DNA from 2 places in the Mesorhizobium sp. B2-4-18 genome. Region 1 is predicted to be linked to the other one. Evidence: predicted binding sites of a transcription regulator. Region 1 holds the regulator's gene; the other holds the start of a gene.

Region 1 (12,238 bases):
AGAGCAGGAGGTAGCAGACTTCGAGGAAGTCGCCATGTTCGGCCAGCTGGTCGATCGGATAGCCCCGATGCAGGAGGATGCCGGCGTCGCCATCGATGAAGGTGATTTCCGACTCGCAGCTTGCCGTCGAGGTAAAGCCGGGGTCATAGGTGAAGGCGCCGGTGGTGCTGTAGAGCGAGGCGATGTCGATGACGTCAGGTCCGACCGAGCCGCTTCGCACCTTGAATTCGTGAGTCTTGCCGGCGAATTCCAGCGTTGCCGTGGCCTCTTGGCCGCCCACATCCAGTTTTTTCGCAGCTTCGGTCATTGCAAACTCCTTCTTGTTTCCTCATGCCGGCAAAGGCAAATTCCGCAGAGCGACACGTCGAAATCACCGCAATTCGCGTATTCGCCACCGCATTCTAGGAGGTGCGTGCCAGATTGGGCCAAGGCCTAATGTTGCACTGCGAAACCCGCCTTTCAATGCCAATCTTCTTGGGCCAGTTTGCTCCTAATCGATTTGATCCGCTACGCGCGCCAGGCTTTCCTCACGCCCCAGAACGGCAAGCACGTCGAATACGCCCGGTGACGTGCTCTTGCCGGTCAACGCAGCCCGCAACGGCTGGGCCACGGCGCCAAGCTTGTGCCCGCCAGCCAGCGCAAAGTCGCGGATCGCGGCCTCGGCCGTGGCCGCCGTCCAGTCGCCTGACAGCGACTTCAAAGCTTCGTGAGCGCCACGCAGGATCTTGCGCGCGTCGTCATTGAGCAGGAGTGCCGCCTTGTCGTCGATCGGCAGCGGCCGAGCGGCAAACAGGAAGCCGGCACCGTCGACAAGCTCGACCAGCGTCTTGGCGCGCTCCTTCAGGCCCGGAAGTGCTGCCAGCAGCTGTGCCTTGTTCTTCTCGTCGAGGCGCGCCGCCATCGCCGGGCCACCCTCCAGATAGGGCAAGGTGGCGATGAAGATATCGAACAGCTCGGTGTCGGCCATACGTCGCATATGCGCGCCGTTGATCGCTTCCAGCTTGGCGAAATCGAAGCGCGCCGCGCCCTTGTTGACGTCGCCAATGTCGAACCATGAGACCATGTCCTCGATCGACATGATCTCGTCGTCGCCATGGCTCCAGCCGAGCCGCGCAAGGTAATTGAGCAGCGCCTCCGGCAGATAGCCCATGGCGCGATAGGCTTCGACGCCGAGCGCGCCATGGCGCTTCGACAGCTTGGCGCCGTCGGCGCCGTGGATCAGCGGGATATGCGACATCGACGGCACGTCCCAGCCCATGGCGTTGTAGATCACGGTCTGGCGGGCGGCGTTGGTCAGGTGATCGTCGCCACGGATGATGTGGGTGACGCCCATGTCGTGATCGTCGACGACGACGGCATGCATGTAGGTCGGGTTGCCGTCCGAACGCAGGATGATGAAGTCGTCGAGATCCTTGTTGGGGAAGCGCACGTCTCCCTGGACCCGGTCCTGCACCACCGTCTCGCCCTCGGTCGGTGCCTTGATGCGGATGGCGCCCTTGACGCCGGACGGCGCCTCCGACGGGTCGCGGTCACGCCAATGGCCGTTATAGCGTGGCGGCAGGCCCTTGGCGCGTGCAGCCTCGCGCATTGCCTCGAGCTCGGCTGAAGTCTCGTAGCTGTAATAGGCCTTGCCCAGGCGCACCAACTCCTCGGCCACCTCGCGATGGCGCGGCGCGCGCTCGAATTGGGAGACTGCGTCACCGTCCCACGAAAGGCCGAGCCAGGTCAGGCCATCGAGAATGGCCGATGTGGCCGCATCGGTCGAACGCTCGCGATCGGTGTCCTCGATGCGCAGCAGCATCGTGCCGCCGGTATGCTTTGCATAGAGCCAGTTGAAGAGCGCCGTGCGCGCGCCGCCGATGTGCAGATAGCCGGTCGGCGAGGGGGCAAAACGGGTGATGACCTTGTCGGGCATGGAACTCTCGGAAAACGTCTGAAGCTGGGTGCGGAGCGTGCGGACTTTCGCGCGTTGCGCGTTCATGTAGCATAGGGCGTCGAGGGTGCAAGGGGCAGACCCGATGACTGGACGAGGCCGGGGCTCGGATCGGGGCGAGGATGCCGCTATCGGCGTCAGCGAGCGATCCCTGTTTGCGGCGCCTGCGACGATCCCACTGCCATCTCCGCTCGTGGCTGCGCCCGAAACCAGGTCGCTGCAGGCAGGTGGGCAGGCGCCGGCGCCGGCTCCTGCCGCGGGCAGGATCGCGCGCGTGCGCCGGCAAGTCGGCCTGGTATCCTTGCCTCGCCTGCGCCATGGCGTGGCCCGGGCGACGGAGCTCGAACTCGACCGGGGCATCGCGTTCCTGCTGGTGCCGGTCTGTCTGGCCGTTGGGGCGATCGCCTATTTCTCGCTGGCATCCGAGCCCGACTTTGCAAAACCCGTCGCGGTCGTGGTGCTGATGGCGGTCTGTGCCTTCGTCTCGCGCTCCTGGTCGAAAACCCATCTGTGTTTCATGGCAGTGCTGTTGTGCGCGCTGGGCCTGCTCGCGGCGAAGGTCGAAACATGGCGAGCCGGAACCCGGATGCTGGGTTCGGAAATCTCCACCCAACTGACCGGCCGCGTGGTCTCGCTCGAAGAGATGGAGAGCGGCCGCATCCGGCTGACCATGGACGTGATTTCGACCGCCCGGCCGAAACTGCGCTATGCACCGGAAAGGGTCCGGCTTTCCGCACGCAAGATACCACCGGGAATGACCGCCGGCTCGCTCATCACAGGCTACGCCAAACTGTTGCCGCCGACCGGCCCGGTGCGGCCGGACAGCTACGACTTCTCTTTCGACAGCTATTTCGCCGGCATCGGCGGCAGCGGCTTCTTTCTCGGCAATCCGACGGTTGTTTCCGCCGACGACGGTGAGATGCCGCTATCGGCTCGCTTTTTTTCAGGCATCGAAAATGCCCGCGAAGCCATCGCCGACCACATCAGGGGCAGCGTCGGCGGCGCTGAAGGCGAGATCGCGGCGGCGCTGATCGTCGGCGTGCGCGCCGGCATACCCGATGAAATCAATGAAGCGATGCGGCGTACCGGCATCTATCACATCATCTCTATTTCGGGACTGCATATGGCGCTTGTGGCCGGCACCATCATGGGTCTGCTGCGTGGTGCCTTCGCGCTGTTTCCAGACTTTTCCGCGCGCCGGCCGGTGAAGAAATACGCGGCCGCCGCCGCACTGTTCTCGATCGCGGCCTATCTCATCATTTCCGGTGTCGTCGTTGCCGCCGAACGCAGCTTCATCATGCTGGCGGTGATGCTGATTGCCGTCTTCTTCGATCGCGCTGCCCTGACCATGCGCAATCTGGCGATCTCGGCGATCGCCGTCATCCTGGTCTCGCCTCACGAGGTCGTCGGCCCGAGCTTTCAGATGTCGTTCGCCGCGACCGCGGCCCTGGTTGGCGCTTATGCCGGCTGGGCCGATCACCATGCGGGAAAGACGCGGCCACCGCCGCCAAAGCGATCCCTGGCGGGGTTCCTGACGCGAAAATTCCTGCTGGCGACAGGAGGATTGGCCATGACGTCCATTATCGCCGGCAGCGCCACGGCACTGTTTGCCATCTGGCATTTCCAGCGGGTATCGCCGCTCAGCCTGTTCGCCAATCTGGCCGTGATGCCTATCGTGTCGGTCGTGATGTTCCTGGCCGTCGCCAGCGCGCTGTTGATGCCATTCGGATTGGATTGGCCGGCTCTCTACCTCATGGGCAAGGGCCTGACAGCAATGATCGCCGTGTCGGCGTGGATATCGGAGCGCTCTCCGGTCGATGGAGTCGGGCTGATTTCGCAGCAATCCGTGCTGCTGGTCACCGTCGCGCTGGCAATCGCGACGATGGCGACGACATGGCTGCGGCTCGCGGCGCTGCCATTCGCGCTTGCCGGCCTGTTGACTGTGTCGCACACACGCGCGCCCGATGTGCTGATCTCGGAAGATGCGCGGCTGGTCGCGCTGCCGATCGGCAATGGCGAACTGGCCGTCAACCGGGAACGTCCGAACGAATTCGCAACCGACAACTGGAAGCGCGCCCTGATCTCCGAAACAATCGTCAAACCGGAAATGTTCGACACGACAGACAGGCAATTCGATGTTGCCAGTCCCACCGACCTGCCGCCGGGATCGCCCTTCTACTGCCGCGAAGGCCTGTGCCTTGCCAGGCACCCTTCCGGCGCGATCATTGCCTATGTCGAGGACCGCAAGACCACCTGGAAAGCCTGCGCTTTCGCCGACCTGATCATCGTCAATGACGCAACCGCCTATGACGCCTGCCACAATCCACTGGTTCTCGTCGTCACCAAACGGCAGCTCGCCCGCAAGGGAAGCGCTGCCGTCTTCTTCAATCCCCAGTCGGCCACGACCCGGGCCGCGATCGCATTTGCCGTCGACGGACCATACCGGCCCTGGCACGAACAGCGAAAATTCTCACGCGAGGCGAGGGGGCTGCCGCCGTACAAAAAACCCGACAAGCCCGATAACAAGCCGGTTCAGTAGCGCCTGATCAACCCGACCAGCTTGCCTTGTACCTTGACCCTGTCCGGCCCGAAAATGCGCGTTTCGTAGGCTGGATTGGCGGCCTCGAGCGCGATCGAAGCGCCTTTGCGGCGGAACCGCTTCAGTGTCGCTTCCTCTTCGTCGACCAGTGCCACGATAATTTCGCCCGGGCTTGCCGTGTCGGCATTGCGGATAATGACCGTGTCTCCATCGAAGATACCAGCCTCGATCATCGAGTCGCCCTTGACCTCCAACGCATAGTGCTCGCCGCCCATGATCATGTCCGGCGGCACCGAGATCGAATGCGTCTGATGCTGGATGGCATCGATCGGCACACCGGCGGCGATACGGCCCATGACCGGGATGGACACGGCTGAAACCGCGTCGTCGTCGTTGCCGGCCGCGGGCAGGCGCGAAGGCGCAGCGGCCGGCCTGATCTGGCGTCCGAGACTGCCTTGGCCAAGGCTGCCTTGGATGACGCTTGGCGAGAACTTCTTTGCCGCATTGAGGCCCGGCGCGATCGAGTCCGGCAGCCGCAGCACTTCCAGCGCGCGCGCCCGATTGGGTAGCCGGCGAATGAAGCCGCGCTCCTCCAGGGCCGTGATCAGGCGATGGATCCCCGACTTGGAGGCAAGATCGAGTGCTTCCTTCATCTCGTCGAAGGAAGGCGGTATCCCGCTTTCCTTGAGCCGTTCGTGGATGAACATCAGCAGTTCATGTTGCTTGCGTGTCAGCATGGCGGCCCCCAAGACATTGAACGAAAGGTTGAACCAGAATCGAAAAAACAAACCCAGAACAAACACTATCTGTTCCAGTTGTGTTCTGCAACCGTTTAAAGTTTAATGAATTTGTTAAGGGGTCTGAAGTTTTTTGCCCGCGACGGCGGGCAGCAACCAGCCCTTTCCGCCATCGGCAGGCGCATTGAAATCGTTTTGGTTAATGGCCTGTGGCCCATCCGCCGACGAGGCTTTGGCATCAGTTAGTTGGAAGGTTTCTCCTCGGGGGGACGTATAATTCGCGGAGCCATTATTCGCGGAACGAAACGAAACCAAAATGCCAACGATTGGTAGCTTCGGGCGGCCATGGATCCGGGCGTTCGGCGCACTCCGGCCAGCGCGTTCGAATAGGGGTCGCGGAAGCGCTGAAGTTATCCCGAACCCGCCTTCAAGCTGCCGGCGCGAGCGGCGTATCTGGTGGCGCCGCTGTCTTCGCTGTGGACATAGACGTGCAGTGTGTAGCCGATATGCGCCGTCATCAGCGCCTTGGCCCGCTCGATGTCACGGTCGAGCGCCGCTTCCATGATCGCGGTATGGTGTTCGATCGCAATCGCTTCGCGCAGCGCTTCGATTGCCTCTTCATAGCCATCCTTGAGGCCGGCCGCGGCCCGCAGTGTCGGCGCCAGACCAAGAAAGCGATGATGCCGGCGCAGCTGATCCGAGATCGTCGAGCGGAACCGCAACAGCCAGTCGCATGTGGCGGCGCTCAGCAGCGCCGCATGGAAAGCCTCGTGGTTCTCGTCCCATCTGTCGACGGCCGCGTCCGAGGGATCGTCGACCGCCGTCTTGCAACGCGAGAGCCGGTAGTGGGCGGTGACCACGGCATCCTCCCACTCCCTGCCGCCTTTTTCCATCGATTCGAGGAACAGGGGTATCTCGACCACCATCCTGGCGCGTGCCAGATCCTCCAGCTCGGCCCGCGACACCGGAGCCACGGCAAAACCACGATTGCTGATCGCGGTGACCAGGCGTTCGGCCTCGAGCCGCGACAGGGCTTCGCGCAACGGTGTCCAGCCGACGCCATAGGTGCCGCGCAGCGCACTCAGTTTGAGCGGGGCGCCGGGCATGAGGCGCGTGGTCAGGATGTCGCGCCGCAACAGCTGATAGGCGGCTTCCGTTTTTGTGGAACTCGTTTCATTCAGCATGGTGATCAATCCGTCGTCTGGCGAAAAGTATATATGATAGTGCGTCACAGCAACAATTATATATAATGTTTGACACAGACCAGCGGACTCACCATGATCGCCGTAGTAGCCGCGTTTCCAAGCGGCCCTGATCAAATCTGGGAGGAAATGATGTTGAAGTCGAAATCCGCTTGGTTGTCGGGCTTGGCCCTGGCAGGCGCATTGATGGTCAGTGCCGGCAGTGCCGCGGCCGATCAGATCCGTATCGGCATTGCCAATTTCGGCGAGCATCCGCAATTGAACGCCGCCATAGCCGGCTTCAAGAAGGCGCTGACGGATAACGGCTTCGTCGAGGGCAAGGACGTCGTCTACACGGAGAGCCACACCAATTTCGATGCGTCGCTGGTGCCGCAGATGATCGCCAAGCTGCAGGCCGAGCAGCCCAAGCTGATCTACACCATCACCACGCCGGTCTCACAGATCGCCAAGAAAGCGCTCGCCGGTTCCGGCATTCCGATCGTTTTTGCCGCGGTCACCGATCCGGTGGCGGCCAAGCTGGTGCCGTCATGGGACGCCGGAGACGAAGGCATGACCGGCGCCAGCGATCTGCAGGACGTCGCCGCGGTGATGGCCTTCACCAAGAAGCTGCTGCCGAACGCCAAGCGCTTCGGCGTGCCTTATAATCCCGGTGAGGCCAATGACGTTGCCTTGGTCGAAAAGATCAAGGCGGCGGCACCGGCCGCGGGCTTCGAGGTGGTGGAGGTCGGCATAGACAACGTCAATGACATCCAGCAACGCATCGCTTCGCTCGCCGGCAAGGCCGACGTGGTCTACGGCCCGGCCTCGAACCTGATCCAGCCGGCGATCGCCGCTGTCTCCGCGGCCGCCCGCCAGGCCGGTATCCCGGTCGTCAACTCCGATGACAGTGCGGTCCGTAACGGTACCGTGCCGGCGAGCTTCGCGGTCAATTACACGCAGGTCGGCGTCAACGCCGGCAACATCGCCGCCGAGATCCTCAAGGGCAAGGATCCCAAGACGATCGCGCCGTCGCGCCCGGCCTACAAGGACCACATGGCAACGATCTCGCGCAAGGCGATGGCCGCGTTCGGCATCGAGATACCGGCTTCAATGGCCGATTGCGGCTGCATCGTCGACTAACATCGGAACTGCCGGGGTGACGGCGTCGGCGCCGTCATCCCGAGGTCAGGGAGAAACGATGCTCGAGATTCGATCCGCGCGCAAAGTGTTCTACAAGGGCCAGGCCGACGAGAAGGTCGCGCTGGACGGTCTCAGCCTGTCCTTGGCCACCGGAGAGTTCGGCATCGTCATCGGCTCCAATGGGGCCGGCAAGAGCAGCATGCTCAACGCCATTTCCGGCGCCCTGATCCTCGATTCCGGCCAGATCCTGATCAACGGCGCCGACGTGACTGCAATGCCGGTGCACAAGCGCGCCGCGAAACTGGCGCGCGTGTTCCAGGACCCGATGCGCGGCACCGCCGCCAGCATGACGGTTGCGGAAAACATGCTGCTGGCCGATTTGCGTAGCCAAAAGCGCACCTTGCGCCCGGGGCTGAACACCACCCGGCTTGCATCCTACAGGGAACGCCTGTCGATACTGGGTCTCGGTCTGGAAAATCGTCTCGACACGCGCGTCGACCTGCTCTCCGGCGGGCAGCGGCAATCCTTGTCGCTGATCATGGCGGTCGGCGGATCGCCGGACTTGCTGCTGCTCGACGAGCATACCGCGGCCCTTGACCCGCGCACGGCCGAAATCGTCATGCAAGCGACCGTGCGCGCCGTCAACGCGCTGAAACTGACGACTTTGATGGTGACCCACAACATGCAACACGCCGTCGATTATGGCAGCCGGGTGATCATGCTCGATGCGGGCCGGGTGCTCCTGGAAGTCGCCGGGCAGGAGAAGGCGAGGGTCACGGTTATTGATCTGATCGGCCATTTCTCCGTCAAGACCGATCGCATGTTGCTGGCGAGCTGATCATCATGGATTTTGTTGGGGACGTTCTCACCAGCTTCGTCGCGATCATGCCGGTCACCCTGGCGCAAAGCCTGATCCTGGCCTTTGTCGTGCTCGGGATCATGATCCCGTTTCGCATGCTGAATTTTCCCGATCTCACCAGCGAAGGCGCTTTTCCGCTGGGCGGCTGCGTCTGCGGCGTTCTCCTTGCCGCCGGCGCATCGCCGCTGATGGGCGTTGCTGCCGCCCTTGTCGCTGGCTTCGCGGCGGGCTGCTGCACCGCCTTCATCCATCTGCGCTTCCGCATCCACACGCTGCTTGCGGGCATCCTGATGATGACGATGCTCTACAGCATCAACCTTCGCATTATGGGCAAGTCCAACCTGTCCGTCTTCGGTTCGCCCTCGGTGTTCGACTGGGTGCCGTTCGCGCGGCCGGGTTTCCCCGCCAGCAAGATTGTCGTCGCGGGTCTCCTCGCGCTTGCCGCCTTCATGCTGCTCTACATGTTCTTCAGGACCGAGAAGGGGACTGCCGTGCGCGCCGTGGGCGCCAATCCTGACATGGCCGAGGCGCAAGGCATCAATGTCTGGGCCGCGACCATAGGCGGTGTCGGGCTGGCCAGCGCTTTTTCGGCGTCAAGCGGTGCGCTGATGGTGCAGTCGCAAGGCTTCGCCGACGTCAATATGGGCCTGGGAATTCTCATCAACGGCCTTGCCGCGCTGATGATCGGCGAAGCCGTCGTCGGCAAGCAGACGGTGTGGCGGCAATTGCTGGCGCCCTTCGCCGGCGCGATCATCTACTACCAGCTGGTGTCGTTCTGCCTGGCGGCCGGCATGCCGCCGCCTGACCTGAAGCTTGCCACGGGCCTGTTCGTACTGGCCATGCTTGCCTTGCCCAGCCTCAAGCGCAGCCGGGGGCCCGCACCGGTTCGCGAAGCGATTCGTGAGTAACCCGGCGTGAATGACCAAGGCGTGAATAACCAGGGAATGTCACAAATGATGCCTACGACGCTCGATCTCGCAGCTGTCGATGCCATGGATGCGGCGGACCCGCTGCGTGCCATGCGCGACCGGTTCATCTTGCCGGAAGGCGTGATCTATCTCGACGGCAATTCACTCGGCGCCGCGGCACCCGCCGTCTTCGACGAGCTGCGGAAGGCCGCGACCCAGGAGTGGGCGCAGGATCTGATCCGTGCCTGGAACACCGCCGGCTGGTTCGACATGCCGGTCGCGCTCGGCGACCAACTGGGGCGGCTGATCGGCGCGGCGGCCGGCCAGACGGTGGTCTGCGATACGACCTCGATCAACATCTACAAGGTGCTGCATGCCGCACTCGGCATGCGGCCGGACCGCTCGGTCATCGTCGCCGAGGGCGACAGCTTTCCAACCGATCTCTACATGGCCGAAGGCGTGGCCTCGACGCGCCCCGGCACGGTGTTGCGGCTTGAGGGCGTTGATGCGCCGACCATTGAGGAGCTCATCGACGAGCGCGTTGCGGTCATCCTGGTCAACCACGTCAACTACAAGTCCGGCCAGCTGCGCGACATGGCGGCACTGACATGCAAGGCCCATCAGGTCGGAGCGCTGATCGTCTGGGATCTCTGCCACACCGCCGGCGCGCTGCCTGTCGAGCTCGACAGCGCCAATGCCGATTTCGCCATCGGCTGCACCTACAAATATCTCAATGGCGGCCCGGGCGCGCCAGCCTTCATCTACGCCGCCGAGCGTCATCACGATAAAGTCCAGCAGCCGCTCAGCGGTTGGTGGGGCCATGCGCGGCCCTTCGCCTTCGAGCAGGGTTATGCGGCCGGCAGCGGTATCCGCCGGTTCCTGTGCGGCACGCAGCCGGTGTTATCGATGCGGGCGCTGAAGGGGGCGCTGGATATCTGGGACGATGTCGACATGGCGACGGTGCGCAAGAAGAGCATCGCGCTCACCGACCTGTTCATCCAGCTCGTCGAGACCAGATGCGGCGCCTACGGCCTGGAGCTGGAAAGCCCGCGCGACGGCAATCAGCGTGGCAGCCAGGTGTCCTTCCTCCATCCCAACGGTTACCAGGTGATGCGGGCCTTGATCGAGCGCGGTGTGATCGGCGATTTCCGTGCGCCGTCGACGATCCGCTTCGGCTTCACCCCGCTCTACGTCGGCTACGCCGATGTATGGCAGGCGGTCGAGGTCCTGGAAGATATCCTGCGCACTGGCGCCTGGCAGGATGCACGCTTCGCGGTCAAGACGGCGGTGACCTGAAGCCGGCGCGAAGCCGGGAAAAATGTGACGCGGTTTCCGTCCAAAACCGTGCCAAAACAAAGAGTTCAGAGCCGGGTGCGAACCATCCACAGTTCCGGAAACAGGACGACCTCGAGCATCTTCTTGAGATAGGAGGCACCCGACGTGCCGCCGGTGCCGCGCTTCAGGCCGATGATGCGCTCGACGGTGGTGACGTGGTTGAAGCGCCAGCGGCGGAAATAGTCCTCGAAGTCGACCAGCTTCTCGGCCAGTTCATAAAACATCCAGTAGCGCTGCGGATCGCGGTACACCGTCTGCCAGGCGACCAGGACTTCTTCGTTCCCGGTCCGCGTCTCGCGCCAATCCGTGCGCTTTGCGTCCGTCCCGATGTCGAAGCCATTGCGGGCCAGAAGCAGCAGCGCTTCATCGTAGAGCGACGGCTCGGCCAGGATCGCCTCCAGATTCTGGCTGAGGTCCGGCCGGTGCTTGTGCGGCCCGAGCATGGCGAGGTTGCGGTTACCGGCCATGAACTCGATGGCGCGATACTGCCAGGACTGGAAACCCGAGGATTGGCCGAGCGCGTCGCGGAACTCGGTGTATTCGCTGGGCGTCATGGTGCGCAGCACGTCCCAGGCATTGTTCAACTGCTCGAAAATGCGGGCGACACGCGACAGCATCTTAAAGCTCGGTTCGAGGCGGTCGGCACGGATCGAGCGGATCGCCGCGCCAATCTCGTGCAAAGCGAGTTTCATCCACAATTCCGATGTCTGGTGCTGGATGATGAACAGCATTTCGTCATGCGCCGAGGACAGCGGTGTCTGGGCCTCCAGCACTTTCTCCAGGTGCAGATAGTCGCTGTAGGACATGCGCTCCTTGAACGACATCTCTGCGCCTTCAGAGGCCGGATCGTAAGGCTCGCTCAATTGATCTTCTCCGTGCGCAGCCGAAACCGCTGGATCTTGCCGGTCTGGGTCTTCGGCAGAGCGGCGATGAATTTGACCGATCGGGGATATTTGTAGGGCGCGATGGCTGCCTTGACGTGGTCCTGCAGGCGCTTGACGGTCATTGCGTCTGGCGGGACACCTTGCACCAGCACGACATGCGCTTCGACGATCTGGCCGCGCTCGCCATCCTCCGCACCGATGACCGCGCATTCGGCGACATCGGGATGCGACAGCAGCGCCGCCTCGACCTCGGGTCCGGCGATGTTGTAGCCGGCGCTGACGATCATGTCGTCGGAACGCGCGGCGAAGTGGAAGAAGCCGTCCTCATCCTGCGTAAAGGTATCGCCGGTGAGGTTCCAGCCGTCGCGCACATAGTCCTTCTGCCTGTCATCGGCCATGTAGCGGCAGCCGGTCGGCCCGCGCACCGCCAGCCGTCCGGTCTCGCCACGCGGCACCTCGCGCATCTCCTCGTCGACGATGCGCGCCTCGTAACCGCCCACCGGCTTGCCCGTCGAAGCGGGCTTCCTGTCGTCAAAGCGGTTGGAGATGAAGATGTGCAGCATTTCGGTGGCGCCGATGCCGTCAAGGATAGGCTTGCCGGTCTTTCGCGTCCACTCTTCGAAGACTGGAGCCGGCAAGGTCTCGCCGGCCGAGACGGCAACGCGCAATGATGACAGATCGGCGCCTTCGTCCATGGCCTTCAGCATGGCCCGGTAGGCGGT
Region 2 (12,238 bases), on a different contig from region 1:
GGGATGGAGGGTGGATCGAAGGAGAGCGCAAAAGCCTCCGGAATCTGCATCAGCTTGCCACGCACGTCGCCGACGAGCTTCGAGGCGCTCTGGTCGGGGCCACGCTCCTCCCACGGCTTGAGGATGGCGAACTCGACCGCCGAGTTCGACTGCGCCGCGCTGGTGAGGAAGTTCAGGCCGCTGATCGAGCCGACGATGTCGACGCCTGGCGTTGCCTGCAGGATGTCGCGCGCCTTCTGTGCCACTGCATCGGTACGCTCCAGCGAAGCGCCGTCGGGCAGCTGGATGACGACGAAGAAATAGCCCTGGTCCTCGACCGGAAGGAAGGTCGAGGGCAGCTTTTGCCAGACGAAGTAGGTGGCGACCAGGCCGGCGGCGAAGAGGCCAAGCATGATCCAGCGCAGCCGGATAAGGATGCGCACGCCATTGGCATAGGCATGCGACAGTCTGTCGAAGCCCGTATTGAACCAGCGGAACAGGAAGAATTGCGTTTCGCCGCGATGGCGCAGGAAGGCTGCACTGAGCGCCGGGCTGAGCGTCAGCGAGTTGAAGGCGGAGATGCCGACGGAGATCGCCACCGTCAGCGCGAACTGGTTGTAGAGCTTGCCGGAGACACCGGGAATGAAGGCAACCGGCACGAACACCGCCATCAGCACCGCGGTGGTCGCAATGATCGGGCCGGTGACCTCGGCCATGGCGGCCTTTGTCGCCGCCAGCGGTTTCAGTCCGGCCTCGAGCTGTCGTTCGACATTCTCGACCACCACGATGGCATCGTCGACGACAAGGCCGATCGCCAGCACCATGCCGAGCAGCGAGAGCATGTTGAGCGAGAAGCCCATCATCTCCATGATGACGAGCGTCGCCACCAGCGACACCGGGATGGCGATCGTCGGGATGATTGTGGTGCGCCAGCTTTGCAGGAAGATGAAGACCACGGCGACGACGAGCACCAGGGCTTCGCCAAGCGTGATCAGCACGTCATGCATCGAGGCCGAGACGAAGCGCGTCGTATCGTAGTGCATCGCATAGTCGACGCCCTTGGGAAAACGGGCCGACAGTTCCTGCATCTTGTCCTTGACGCGCTGCTGCAGATCGAGCGCGTTGGAGCCGGGCATCTGATAAACGGCGAGCACCACGGTCGGGTCCTTGCCGAAAAAGGCCGAGGACGAATATTGCAGGGCGCCAAGCTCGATACGGGCGACGTCGCGCAGCCGCACCAGCGAACCGGTGTCGGTGTTGGCACGCACGACGATGTCGCCGAATTCCTTCGGGTCGCTCAACCGTCCGACGGCGTTGACCTGCATCTCGAAGGCGGTGCCGGCGGGCGCCGGCGACTGGCCGATCTTGCCGGCCGCCACCTGGACGTTCTGTTCGGCGATGGCATTTTGCACATCGACCGCGGTGATGCCGAGATTGGCGAGCTTGTCCGGATCGAGCCAGACGCGCATCGAATAACGCCGTTCGCCGAAAATCTGCACGTCGCCGACACCAGGCAGCCGCTTCAGCGGATCCACCACCTGCAGATAGGCAAGGTTGGAGAGCGCCACCGGATCGACCGAATGGTCGGGCGAGGTCAGGTTGACGATGAGCACGAAGTTCGGGTTCTGCTTCTTGATCGTCACGCCGCCCTGGTTGACGATCGCCGGCAGCGACGAGGCGGCCTGCGAGACGCGGTTCTGGACGTCGACGGCGGCCGTGCTCAAGGAATAACCGACATCGAAGGTGATGGTGATGGTCGACGAGCCGTCATTGGAGCTCGTCGAGGACATGTAGGTCATGCCTTGCACGCCGTTGATCTGCTGCTCCAGCGGCGTCGTCACCGTGTCTGCCACCACTTGCGCGCTGGCGCCCGGATAGTGGGCGCTGACGACGACTTGCGGCGGTGTGATGTCGGGAAACTGCGAGACGGGCAGCAGGAAATAACAAATCGTGCCGGCGAGCACCATGATGATGGCGATCGCCGAGGCGAAGATCGGACGATGGATGAAGAAGTTTACCACGACACGCACGCCTCTCCGGCCGCTCTTGCCCGCCCGAAGGCGCTGGCGACCCTGGACAACTGCCCGCGCCCGTCCCGGGACCCTTCCCGTGAACGCAGCAACGGCACCTCGCGACGCTGCCCATCGGCAAGCGAGCGCAACATGTTCTCGAACGCGCGGGGGTCGACCCCGTCTGCCTTCATGACCAGCCGGATCATCGGATCCCGGACGGCCTCATCTATGGTAAGATCGCGGCGCTGTGGCATTGGCCGGCTCCTTGTCTGTCGATTCGCAGCCCGTGCTCACGAACCGTTTTTCATCTCTTCACCGGCCGAGGCCGCATGATTGGCAATCTTTTCGTCCATCTCGATCTGGTAGGACCAGTTCACGACCTTGTTATTGACGACGGACGATATAGGTGTTACCAGTAAGTAACATTCTGGAAGTTACAGACCGGTAACACCCTAGTCAAGAGGTGGCCGAGAGTTTTTTGGAAACGAAAGGAGATCATGATGACAGACGGCGTCGTGGAGCGCTCTCGTCCCCGGGATCGGATTCTGGAGACTGCGCGTGACATGTTCCACAAGCACGGCATCAAGGGCGTCGGCGTCGACGCCATCACCGAGGCTGCCGGCACGAACAAGATGACGCTCTATCGTCACTTCGAATCCAAGGACGAACTGATCGTCGAATGCCTGCGCGCCAACGCATTGAAAGCTGGCGCGATGTGGGAAACGTTCGAGGCCGAGCATCCGGGTGACAAGCTCGCTCAACTTCATGCCTGGGTTCGCAAGGCCGCCGCCATGCTCAACACCGACGGCCGTGGCTGCGACATGGCCAACGCCGCCGCCGAGCTGACCGAACCCGATCATCCGGCAAGGCGCGTCATCAAGGAACTCAAGGAAGCCCAGCGCGAACGCCTGGTCGGGCTCTGCCGGGATGCCGGCATCGGCCAGGCCGAGCTTCTCGCCGATACGCTGTCGCTGCTGTTTGAAGGTGCGCGGGTCAGTGTGCAGACCGTCGGTGCCGAGGGCCCGAGCACGCAGTTCGTGCGGATGGCTGAAGGACTGATCGTTTCCTTCCGGGGCACTGCCGCCGGTTAAGTATTGCCGTGGCTGCTGGTGATTTTGCGGTCGCGTGACCGAAACGATGTCTGCTGCCCTATAGGCAGCACGCTATTTCCCGTTGACTGAACGAAAAAAGCCCGCTGCCGGGAGGAGGTGGCAGCGGGCTCGATTTCGAATGTGGCGCGGGAGGAGGTGCACCCCATTCAGCGTCGGCATCGCATCTGGGAGGAGTAGATGGCCGACAACCAGAACGTACGAGTTGCCCAATGATTCGGCAACAATGAATTGTGCATAGCTGCTGTGCAGATTTGCAGGGGCGGTCAGGTTCCCCAGGAGATGCGGGATCTCACTGCACGGGTACGTTTTCCCGGAAGATCAGTCGCGGCTCGATGAATTTGCGGGTGAGATAGGGCGCCGATGATGCGATCGAGCCGAGCAGTTGGATCACCGACTGCTCCGCGATCAGCCTGGCGTTCTGGTCGATGACGACGTCGGCGAGGTCGTCGACGAGGTAGCCGCGTGTCTCCCTGGTCAGGTCGTGGCAGATGAAGACCGGCTTGCGGTTGGGCCTGGTTTCCCGGATCGCCTTGGCAATGCCGGAGCGCCCGGCGCCGACACAATAGATGCCGAGCAGTTCCGGCTCGTTGCGCAACGCTTTCATGGTTGCGGCATAGCTGGCGTCGGGCTCGTCATTGATCTCGACGGCGCTGCTGACGGTGAGGTTGGGAAACTCCTCGCCAAGCACGGAGCGGAAGCCCATCTCGCGCTCTTCATGGCCGCGATAGGAACGCGAACCGACGACCATCGCCAGCTGCCCCTCGCGGCCGCCGAGAAAGCGTCCCATCAAAAGTGCCGCCGTCCGTCCCGCCACGCGGTTGTCGATGCCGACATAGGCCGAGCGGGGAGCGGCCGGAATATCGGACACCAGCGTCACCAGCCGGATACCGGCCTCGACCATGTCGCGCAGGATGTTGCGCGTCCTGGGATGATCGACCGCGATGACACCGACGCCGTTGGCGCGCAGCGACAGCTTTTCGACCGCGGTCTGCAAGGCATTGGGCGAGATACCGGCGAGATTGTGAATCCGGCAGGACGCCACCAGCGGCAGGCGCGAGGCGTAGTCCTCGATGTGCTTTGCCAGGTCGTGCATGAAGTCGTTCGAGCCGATCGGCAGGAAGAATTCCAGGTTTGCGGGCCTCGAGGGAAGCGTCACCTGGTCGGCGACCGGCAGATAGCCGAGCTGCTTGGCGGCCTCCATGACGCGTTGCCGGTTGGCGGCACTCGCTCCGGGCCGGTTGTTGAGCACCCTGTCGACCGTCGCGGTCGACAGCCCGCAGTTCCTGGCGATGTCGGAGACGGTAGCCTTCATGCCGCAACCCTACACGTCGCTTCGTACGTCCTCAGTGCGCCGGCTTGCCGTCGGCGAGGGCGTCGCGGATGTCCTTGTCCGACATGCCGGTGATGATGCGCTCGACTTCCGTCACGGTTGTCGTCTTCGGATCGATGTCGTCGGCGACCACCTTGCCCCTGCGCATGACGACGATGCGGTCGACCACCTGGAAGACATGGTGGATGTTGTGCGCGATGAAGATGCAGGAGTGGCCGGAATCGCGGGCGTTGCGCACGAAGCTGAGCACGCCTTGGGTCTCGGCCACGCCGAGATTGTTGGTCGGCTCGTCGAGGATGATCAGGTCGCTGTCGAAATGCATGGCGCGCGCGATCGCGACCGCCTGCCGCTCGCCGCCGGAGAGCGAGCCGATCGGTGTCGTCGGCGGGATGTTCTTGGAGATTCCGACCTGTTTGAGCAGATCGCGGGCGACCGTGTTCATGGCGTCCTGGTCCATGCGGTTGAGGAAGCGCGGCGGCTTGATCGGTTCTCGACCCAGGAACAGGTTGCGCGCGATCGACAATTGCGTGACCAGGGCGGAGTCCTGGTAGATGGTCTCGATGCCGTGGGCGATGGCGTCGCTGGTATCGCGCAAGGTGACCTTCTTGCCGCGGATGAAGATATCGCCGCTGGTCAGCGGCACCGCGCCGGAGAGAACCTTGATCAGCGTCGATTTGCCGGCGCCATTGTCGCCCAGAAGGCCGACGATCTCACGCTCGTTGACATGGAAATTGGCGTCCACCAGCGCCTGCACGCGGCCATAGGACTTGCGGATGTTGTGCATGCGGATCAATGGCTCGGCCATGGTTCAAGTCCCCGCCTGGTGCCGGCGTTCCAGCCATGAATGCAGCGCCATCATGCCAAGGATGATCGCGCCGATGAAGATGTTGTAGGCAAGGCCGGGCACGCCGATCAGCACGATGCCGTTGCGCATCACGCGCAGGATCAGGATGCCGAGCACGGTGCCGATGATGGTGCCGCGCCCGCCGGTGAGTGCGGTGCCGCCGATCACCACCATGGCGATCACCTCGAGCTCGTAGCCGGTGCCGCTGTTGGGGTTGGCGGCGGATGTGCGCAGCGAGGAGATGACGCCGGCAAGCGAGGCCATGACCGACGACAGGACGAACAGGCCGACCTTGACGCGATTGACATTGACGCCGCGGGCACGCGCCGCGTTGGGATTGCCGCCCGCCGCCTGGATCCAGTTGCCGGTCCGGCTTTGCGTCAGGACATAGCCGAGCGCGATCGCCGCGGCGATGAACCAGAACAGCGACATGTAGATGCGGAACGGCCCGATGAAGAAGTCGCCGACCAGAGCCTCCGCCAGCCAGCTGCCTTCGGCACTCCAGGTGCGCTGCGGAAACCCGTCGGTGATGAAAAGCGCGCTGCCGCGCACCACCAGCAGCATGCCGAGCGTCACCAGGAAGGACGGGATCTTGAGCTGCGTGACGAACCAGCCATTGACCAGGCCGATCAAGGCGGCAACCACCAGCGCGACAAGGAAGCCCATTTCCAGCGAGGTGACGCCGGCATTGAACAGCGTCCACATCAGCACGGGCGAGAAGCCGAACAGGGACCCGACGGAGAGGTCGAATTCGCCCGAAGTCATCAACAGCGTCATCGCCAGCGCGATCAGGCCGAGCTCGACCGTGAAGGCCAGCGTGTTGGAGATGTTCTGCGGCGACAGGAAGTCGTGGTTGAAACCCCAGAAAACGGCGATCTCCACGATGAGCAGAATGAAAGGTCCGAATTCCGGCCGCGCGATCAGGCGTTGGATGAGCGAATGATTTTCCACTGGGAACCCGCGACATGGTTGGGACGGGCCGCGAGCTCCACCGCATCGGGTGGCATGCCACGGCACAGGAAGATATCTGGCGCCGTGCGAAAACGCGCGGCGCCAGGGGATCGCGGATTATTTGCCGGACAGGATCTTGTCGTAGACCGCCGCGGTGTCCTTCTCATAGAGCGCGCCGGTGATGACGTTGAAGCCCGGAGGAATGCCGCTGGCCGCCATGTTGGCGAGCGACAGCGCCACATAGCTGGTCGCCTGCGGATCCTGCCACTGGCCGGCATTGACATAGCCGTTCAGCACTTCCTGGGTGGTGTCGAGCGAGTTGCCCCAGCCGACCACCGGGATTTCGCCCGGCTTGACGCCGACCTGGTCGAACACGCGCTTGATCGAACCGGTTACGAGGTCGCCCAGGCCGATGATGGCGTTGACCTTGCCCTTGTGGGCGGTGAGGTAGTCGACCATGCGGTTGATCACCTCGGCCTGGTCGAGCGTCGCTTCGGTCACTTCATAGGTGATGCCGAGCGGGCCGAAGACGCTCTTGATGCCTTCTTCTTCCTGCACGCCGTAGGTGGCGCCGGGGATCTCGACCGGCATCCAGACGAAGTCGCCCTTCTTCACCAGGCCCTTGTCGACCAGATACTGCGCCCAGTGCTTGCCGAAAGTGACGTTGTCACCGCCGACATAGGCGTTGAAATTGGCCTTGGGATCGGGCGTGTTGAAGTTGATGATCGGGACGTTGGCCGCGCGCGCTTCCTTGACGATCTCGACCAGGCTGCCCGGATCGGGGCTGGTGGTGACGATGCCGTCGGCCTTGGCCGAGAGGGCGGCACGGACCGCCTCCTGCTGCGAGGCGACGTCGCCATTGTGGAACGACGTGTTGACGGTGTTGCCGGTGTCCTTGGCCCATTGCTTGGCGCCGGCGAGGAAGTAGGTCCAGACCGGGTCGGCCGGCCCGCCATGTGAAATCCAGTAGAACGTCTTGGCCTGCGCGGCTGCCGGAATGACCGTCAGCGCGATCAGCAGGCCGTAGAGCACAAGTCTTAGTCTCGTCAGCATTTGATTTCCTCCCGGTTGAAGATGATCCGTCCCTTGTTCCGGCTTCAGCCGGATTGCGTCTTTTTGCCAGCGCCGCTCGGATGCATAAGAGCATTCCCTTTTTCGACGAATGGCAAGCCTCCATCTGCAGATGTAGTTGGCGCCTGACGCGGCGCCATCAGCGACCCCATCAGATCGCATCAGTCGGGATGATTTTTCCCGGGCAGTCGGATGATTGTCGCCGAGAGCTCAGCCGGGCGGACTATCCCGATCACGTCTGGGCGGTCTCTGAGGGCGAAAGCCCCCAAAGAGCCGCTTAGAGCAGGCCGGCCTTGGCCAGGTCGCGCATCAAATGGCTGGCGCCGTAGGTCCAGTGCGGGCAATCGGGCGACAGCCGCACGCGGTTGACCAGCGCGCCGAATTTTTCCGACGAGATGGTGACGATGTCGCCGACCTTGTGCGTGAACCCCTTGCCCTTTTCGCCGCGATCCTTCGACGGCACGAACATGGTGCCGAGATAGAGCGCCAGCCCGTCCGGATACTGGTGATGCGGGCCCATGGCCGCGGCAACCAGCTCCTCCGGCGAGCGGCTGATCTCGGCCATCGAGCTTGCCCCCTCCAGCGAAAACCCGTCCTCGCCCTCGACCTTCAGGCGCACGACGGCCTGCTTCACGTCGGCGATGGAGAACGTGTCGTCGAACAGCCGGATGAAGGGGCCAAGCGAGGCCGAGGCGTTGTTGTCCTTGGCCTTGCCGAGCAGCAGCGCCGAACGGCCCTCGACGTCGCGCAGATTGACGTCGTTGCCGATGGTGGCGCCGACGATCCTGCCGCTCGAGGCGGCGATCATGGCGATCTCCGGCTCCGGATTGTTCCAGGTCGAAACCGGATGCAGGCCGACATCGGCGCCGAAGCCGACCGAGGCCATCGGCTGGCACTTGGTGAAGATCTCGGCATCTGGGCCGATGCCCACTTCCAGATATTGCGACCAGGCGCCGCGCGAAATCAGCTTGGCCTTGATCTCCATCGCCTCTGGCGAACCGGGCTTGAGCTTCGAAAGATCATGGCCGATCAGACCCGCAATGTCGGCGCGGATGGCGTCGGCCTTATCAGCCGAGCCACGCGCCTGTTCCTCGATCACCCGTTCGAGCAGGCTGACGACGAAGGTGACGCCGGAAGCCTTGATCGCCTGCAGGTCGACCGGCGACAGCAGAAAGGGTTTTGCCCGGTCGCGCGTGGCTTCGAAACTGTTGGACGCGATATCGTCGAGTGAACCGATCGGCTTGCCCGTGGCCGAGCGCACATGGCCGGCCGGGTCGGCCAATTCGCAGATGTCGCGCACGGTGGGCGCCGCGCTGGATGTGATGTCGAAGACGGTGCCGTCGCGCACCGTGACGACCAGGGGGTGCGAGGCATCGCCGCTCCTGGCGCGGCCGACAAACAAGCCTTCAGCGGGCAGATGTGTCGGGTTGGTCATGAGTTGGGTTCCTCGTTGAATCGAAAATGCTGGCCCGGTCGGCGCGGCACTTTCGCCGGATTCCATTCAAAGGTCTATCCCATCCAAGCAGTCGAGCGGTGGCCGCGAATATGCCGACTGGGTCATCCACGATGTCCGGATGTCAAGGACATCACCGGGCTTAGGGTCCGGTTACTTGAACTTGACTCAGAGAATTGTTCGTGTTTTGTTCTGGGCGCCAGAGCAGAACGGAGGCGTTCCTTGGCGAGCGTATAGGTAATGTACCAAGGCGAACTAGATTTCGGAATTCCAGAACCGCCAAGGCGGCCCAAAAAGCCCGATCGTGTCTTCTTCGGCGTGTTTCTGCAGGCAGGGGATTATTTTCGGTTTGCTGATTGTCAAAGCCGGCTATGCGACAAATGTGGCATAGCCGGCTCACCGCTGATACCGGAGCGTTTTCATGTCAGCCAGCAGCATGTCGGGGACTACAAGCGGCTGCGGTCGAAGATCATCTTTGCGGCCACCCGATCGGGGCAGCGCGTCAAGATGCCTGCTTTTGAGATCACCTTTCGCCACGCCAGGAGCTTTCCTGGCCGCCCGGCGACAACAGGCCGACCGGCCAAGCATCCCTTCGTGCTTGTGGCCGATGACGGACCGGTTTGTGAACTGAGCGGGAATCTCGGCGCCGAAATGCTGCGTGAAGGCCTGAAGGCGTCAGACGGGTTCGTCCCTCATATGACCCTTGCCTATGACCAGAAACTTATCCCACAACTGCCGATCGAGCCGATCAGCTTCGTGGCGCGGGAGTTCATTCTCGTGCACAGCCTGCGCGGGCTGACGCAATATGACTTTCTGGAACGTTGGCCGCTGATTGCGATGTAACGAAGGACGCGCTGGTTCGCGCGACACCCCATCCTGACAGGGTCATGTCAGCTATCAACCTGTCCGCGATGGCAGGTCCGCAAGCGGTTCCCTACTTGCAATGCGTCTGAACAGGAGGAACAAAAATGACCGTCACGGAAATCGCCAAGGAGTTCACCGAACTTCTCAAACAGGGCAACAACGAAGGTGCTGCCGAAAAATACAATGCCGACGATATCGCCAGCTACGAAGCGATGGAGGGACCGATGGCCGTCAGTCACGGCAAGGAGGCCCTCAGGCAGAAAAGCCAGTGGTGGCAAGAGAACCACGAAGTGCATGGCGGCTCGGTCGAGGGCCCTTATGTCAACGGCGATCAATTCGCTGTGCGCTTCACCTTTGACATAACGCCCAAGGCCACCGGCGAGCGTGTCACCATGGATGAGGTTGGCCTGTACACGGTCAAGAACGGCAAGATCACCGAAGAGCGCTTTTACTACTGAGGCCGGAAATCGGGTCTTCCCAGCTTTGCTCTCTTTGCGGCAAGGTTGAAAATGTGCACGGCGGCCAGAGCGATCCTCTGGCCGCTGGGAGCGTTCAAATCGTCTTCACATACTGCGCAAGTTGATCGGCCACCGTGCCCCAGCCGTCGAAGAAACCCATCTCTTCATGGTTGTCGCGGGTGGCTTGGTCACGGTGAATGGCTGTGGCGGTATAGCGCGTACCCTGGCCATCCTGATGGAGCGAAATGACCGCGGTGATGAAAGGCTCGCCCGAGGGTCGATAGCCGGGCAGCAGCGCATCCGTCCACACCAGCCGCTCGTTGGGCACGATTTCCAGATAGCAGCAGTGGCGGTCACTGACCTCCTTGCCGTCGGGCGACTGCATGCGTGTCCGAAACAGGCCGCCCGGCCTGAGGTCGATCTCGCAGTCGGTGATCAGCCACGGCTTCGGCGTGAACCACTGCCTGACATGCTCAGGTGTCGTCCAGGCTCGCCAAAGCAATTCGCGCGGCGCATCGATTACGCGCTCCAGCGTCAGGTCCAGTCTGGGATCCGGCTTGAACGGATAGCTCATTTTTCTGTCTCCTTGAGGGTCATGACATAGGCATCGAACTGGTCGAGGCGGCGTTCCCAAACTGTACGCTGTTCGGCCAGCCAGCTTTCGGCGAGCTTCAACGGTTCAGGCGCAAGCTCGTAAGTCCTGACCCGTCCGGTCTTTTGCGAACGAACCAGCCCGCAGCCTTCGAGAATCTTGAGATGGTCGATGAAGGATGGCAGGGCCATCTCGAAAGGCTGGGCCAGTTCGCTAACCGAAGCAGGGCTCCTGTTCAGTCGCTCGACCACGCGCCGTCGCGTCGGGTCGGCAAGCGCGCGAAAAATGCCGTCGATCGGCGGGAGGCTTGGATTTCTACTCTGGAGGCTGGTCATCGATCGGTCCCCGGGTTGTCAAAGCGGTCGAAAACACTTAGGTAATTTCCTTAGTGTTGGCAAGCGCAAATTTACGGCAATGCTGGCCAAGCTGCTGGCCAAGCTGCTGGCCAAGCGGGAAGGGCGGTTTTAGGCTGCGAAACGGTTCGACTGTCAGCCCAAGGGAAGAGCACTTTGACGATCACCATGTACGGCATCACCAATTGCGACACGATCAAGAAGGCGCGCGTCTGGCTGGAGAGCCATGACCTTCCCTATCGTTTCCACGACTATCGGGCCGAAGGGATCGAGGCGGGCAAGCTGAATGGCTGGGTCGGCAAGGTCGGTTGGGAAAAGCTGCTCAACAAGGGCAGCACGACGTTTCGCGAATTGCCGGAGGCGGACAAGCAAGGCCTCGACGAGAAGAAGGCGAAAGCGCTCATGCTGGCCAAGCCGACGATGATCAAGCGGCCGGTCTTGGAGATCGGCGATCGGGTGGTGGTTGGCTTCAAGCCGGAGGTTTATGAGCAGACGGTGGGGAAGTAGGCGGAAGCGTCGCGACGTCCGATCTCCACCCTCGTGGGGGAGATGTCCGGCAGGACAGAGGGGGGGCGCTGTCCCGCCTGCTTGCGAAGGTCCGAGCGCCTCAACCCGCGCTCAAATACTCCGCCAACGCCACCGCATTATTGTGCGCCTCGTCATGCGCGCCATAGAGCAGCGTTACCTTGCCCTCGCCAAGCAAGCCGCGCAGCTGCGCAACCGCCTCACCATTCCTGTCGAGCTCAGCCCCGTATCGCTTCCGAAATTCCACCCAACGTGCCGGCTCGTGCCCGAACCACTTCCGCAACTCGTCGCTCGGCGCGATCTCCTTCAGCCACAGTGCCAGCGCGGCATGCTCCCTGCTGACGCCGCGCGGCCAGATGCGATCAACCAACACCCGCTGCCCGTCATCGGCAGCGGGCGGTTCGTAAATCCGCTTGACCATCAGGTCGAAAGCCATTCGACCTCCCTACGCCGAACCCCTCAGGCCCACTCGCCCTTGCGCATCACTGGCACGCGGCTGCCATCCTTGGCGACGCCGTCAATGTCGATCTTGTCCGACCCGATCATCCAGTCGATATGGATGAAGCTCTTGTTGCCGCCGCGCGCCGCGATTTCGTCAGGGCTGAGCGAGGCGCCGTCGACGAAGCATTTCGAATAGCATTGGCCGAGCGCGATGTGGCAGGCCGCGTTTTCGTCGAACAGCGTGTTGAAGAAC

The links. The regulator LexA, encoded in region 1, represses DNA repair genes until DNA is damaged. The targets are predictions, from matches to a motif close to TGTTCNNNNTGTGTTCNG.
Region 2: a site for LexA is predicted at 8,930-8,947, ahead of FJ527_RS13865 (2'-5' RNA ligase family protein). Genes of this name have one in related genera too.

What each region holds. Positions count from the first base shown of each region.
Region 1 is NZ_VFUW01000017.1:29,567-41,804, reverse strand. Features, by position in the region: gene gltA (citrate synthase) at 1-307, opposite strand, end outside; gene gltX (glutamate--tRNA ligase) at 491-1,915, opposite strand; gene FJ527_RS28005 (ComEC/Rec2 family competence protein) at 2,019-4,472, shown strand; gene lexA (transcriptional repressor LexA) at 4,466-5,209, opposite strand; gene FJ527_RS27995 (GntR family transcriptional regulator) at 5,620-6,393, opposite strand; gene FJ527_RS27990 (ABC transporter substrate-binding protein) at 6,544-7,530, shown strand; gene FJ527_RS27985 (ABC transporter ATP-binding protein) at 7,589-8,368, shown strand; gene FJ527_RS27980 (ABC transporter permease) at 8,374-9,297, shown strand; gene kynU (kynureninase) at 9,346-10,593, shown strand; gene kynA (tryptophan 2,3-dioxygenase) at 10,659-11,495, opposite strand; gene FJ527_RS27965 (AMP-binding protein) at 11,492-12,238, opposite strand, start outside.
Region 2 is NZ_VFUW01000005.1:104,009-116,246, reverse strand. Features, by position in the region: gene FJ527_RS13910 (multidrug efflux RND transporter permease subunit) at 1-2,000, opposite strand, end outside; gene FJ527_RS13900 (TetR/AcrR family transcriptional regulator) at 2,492-3,082, shown strand; gene FJ527_RS13890 (LacI family DNA-binding transcriptional regulator) at 3,393-4,415, opposite strand; gene FJ527_RS13885 (ATP-binding cassette domain-containing protein) at 4,447-5,238, opposite strand; gene FJ527_RS13880 (ABC transporter permease) at 5,242-6,228, opposite strand; gene FJ527_RS13875 (substrate-binding domain-containing protein) at 6,346-7,281, opposite strand; gene FJ527_RS13870 (fumarylacetoacetate hydrolase family protein) at 7,577-8,734, opposite strand; gene FJ527_RS13865 (2'-5' RNA ligase family protein) at 8,993-9,595, shown strand; gene FJ527_RS13860 (SnoaL-like domain-containing protein) at 9,721-10,074, shown strand; gene FJ527_RS13855 (SRPBCC family protein) at 10,169-10,648, opposite strand; gene FJ527_RS13850 (metalloregulator ArsR/SmtB family transcription factor) at 10,645-11,001, opposite strand; gene FJ527_RS13845 (ArsC family reductase) at 11,176-11,526, shown strand; gene FJ527_RS13840 (DUF488 domain-containing protein) at 11,627-11,980, opposite strand; gene FJ527_RS13835 (aminopeptidase) at 12,004-12,238, opposite strand, start outside.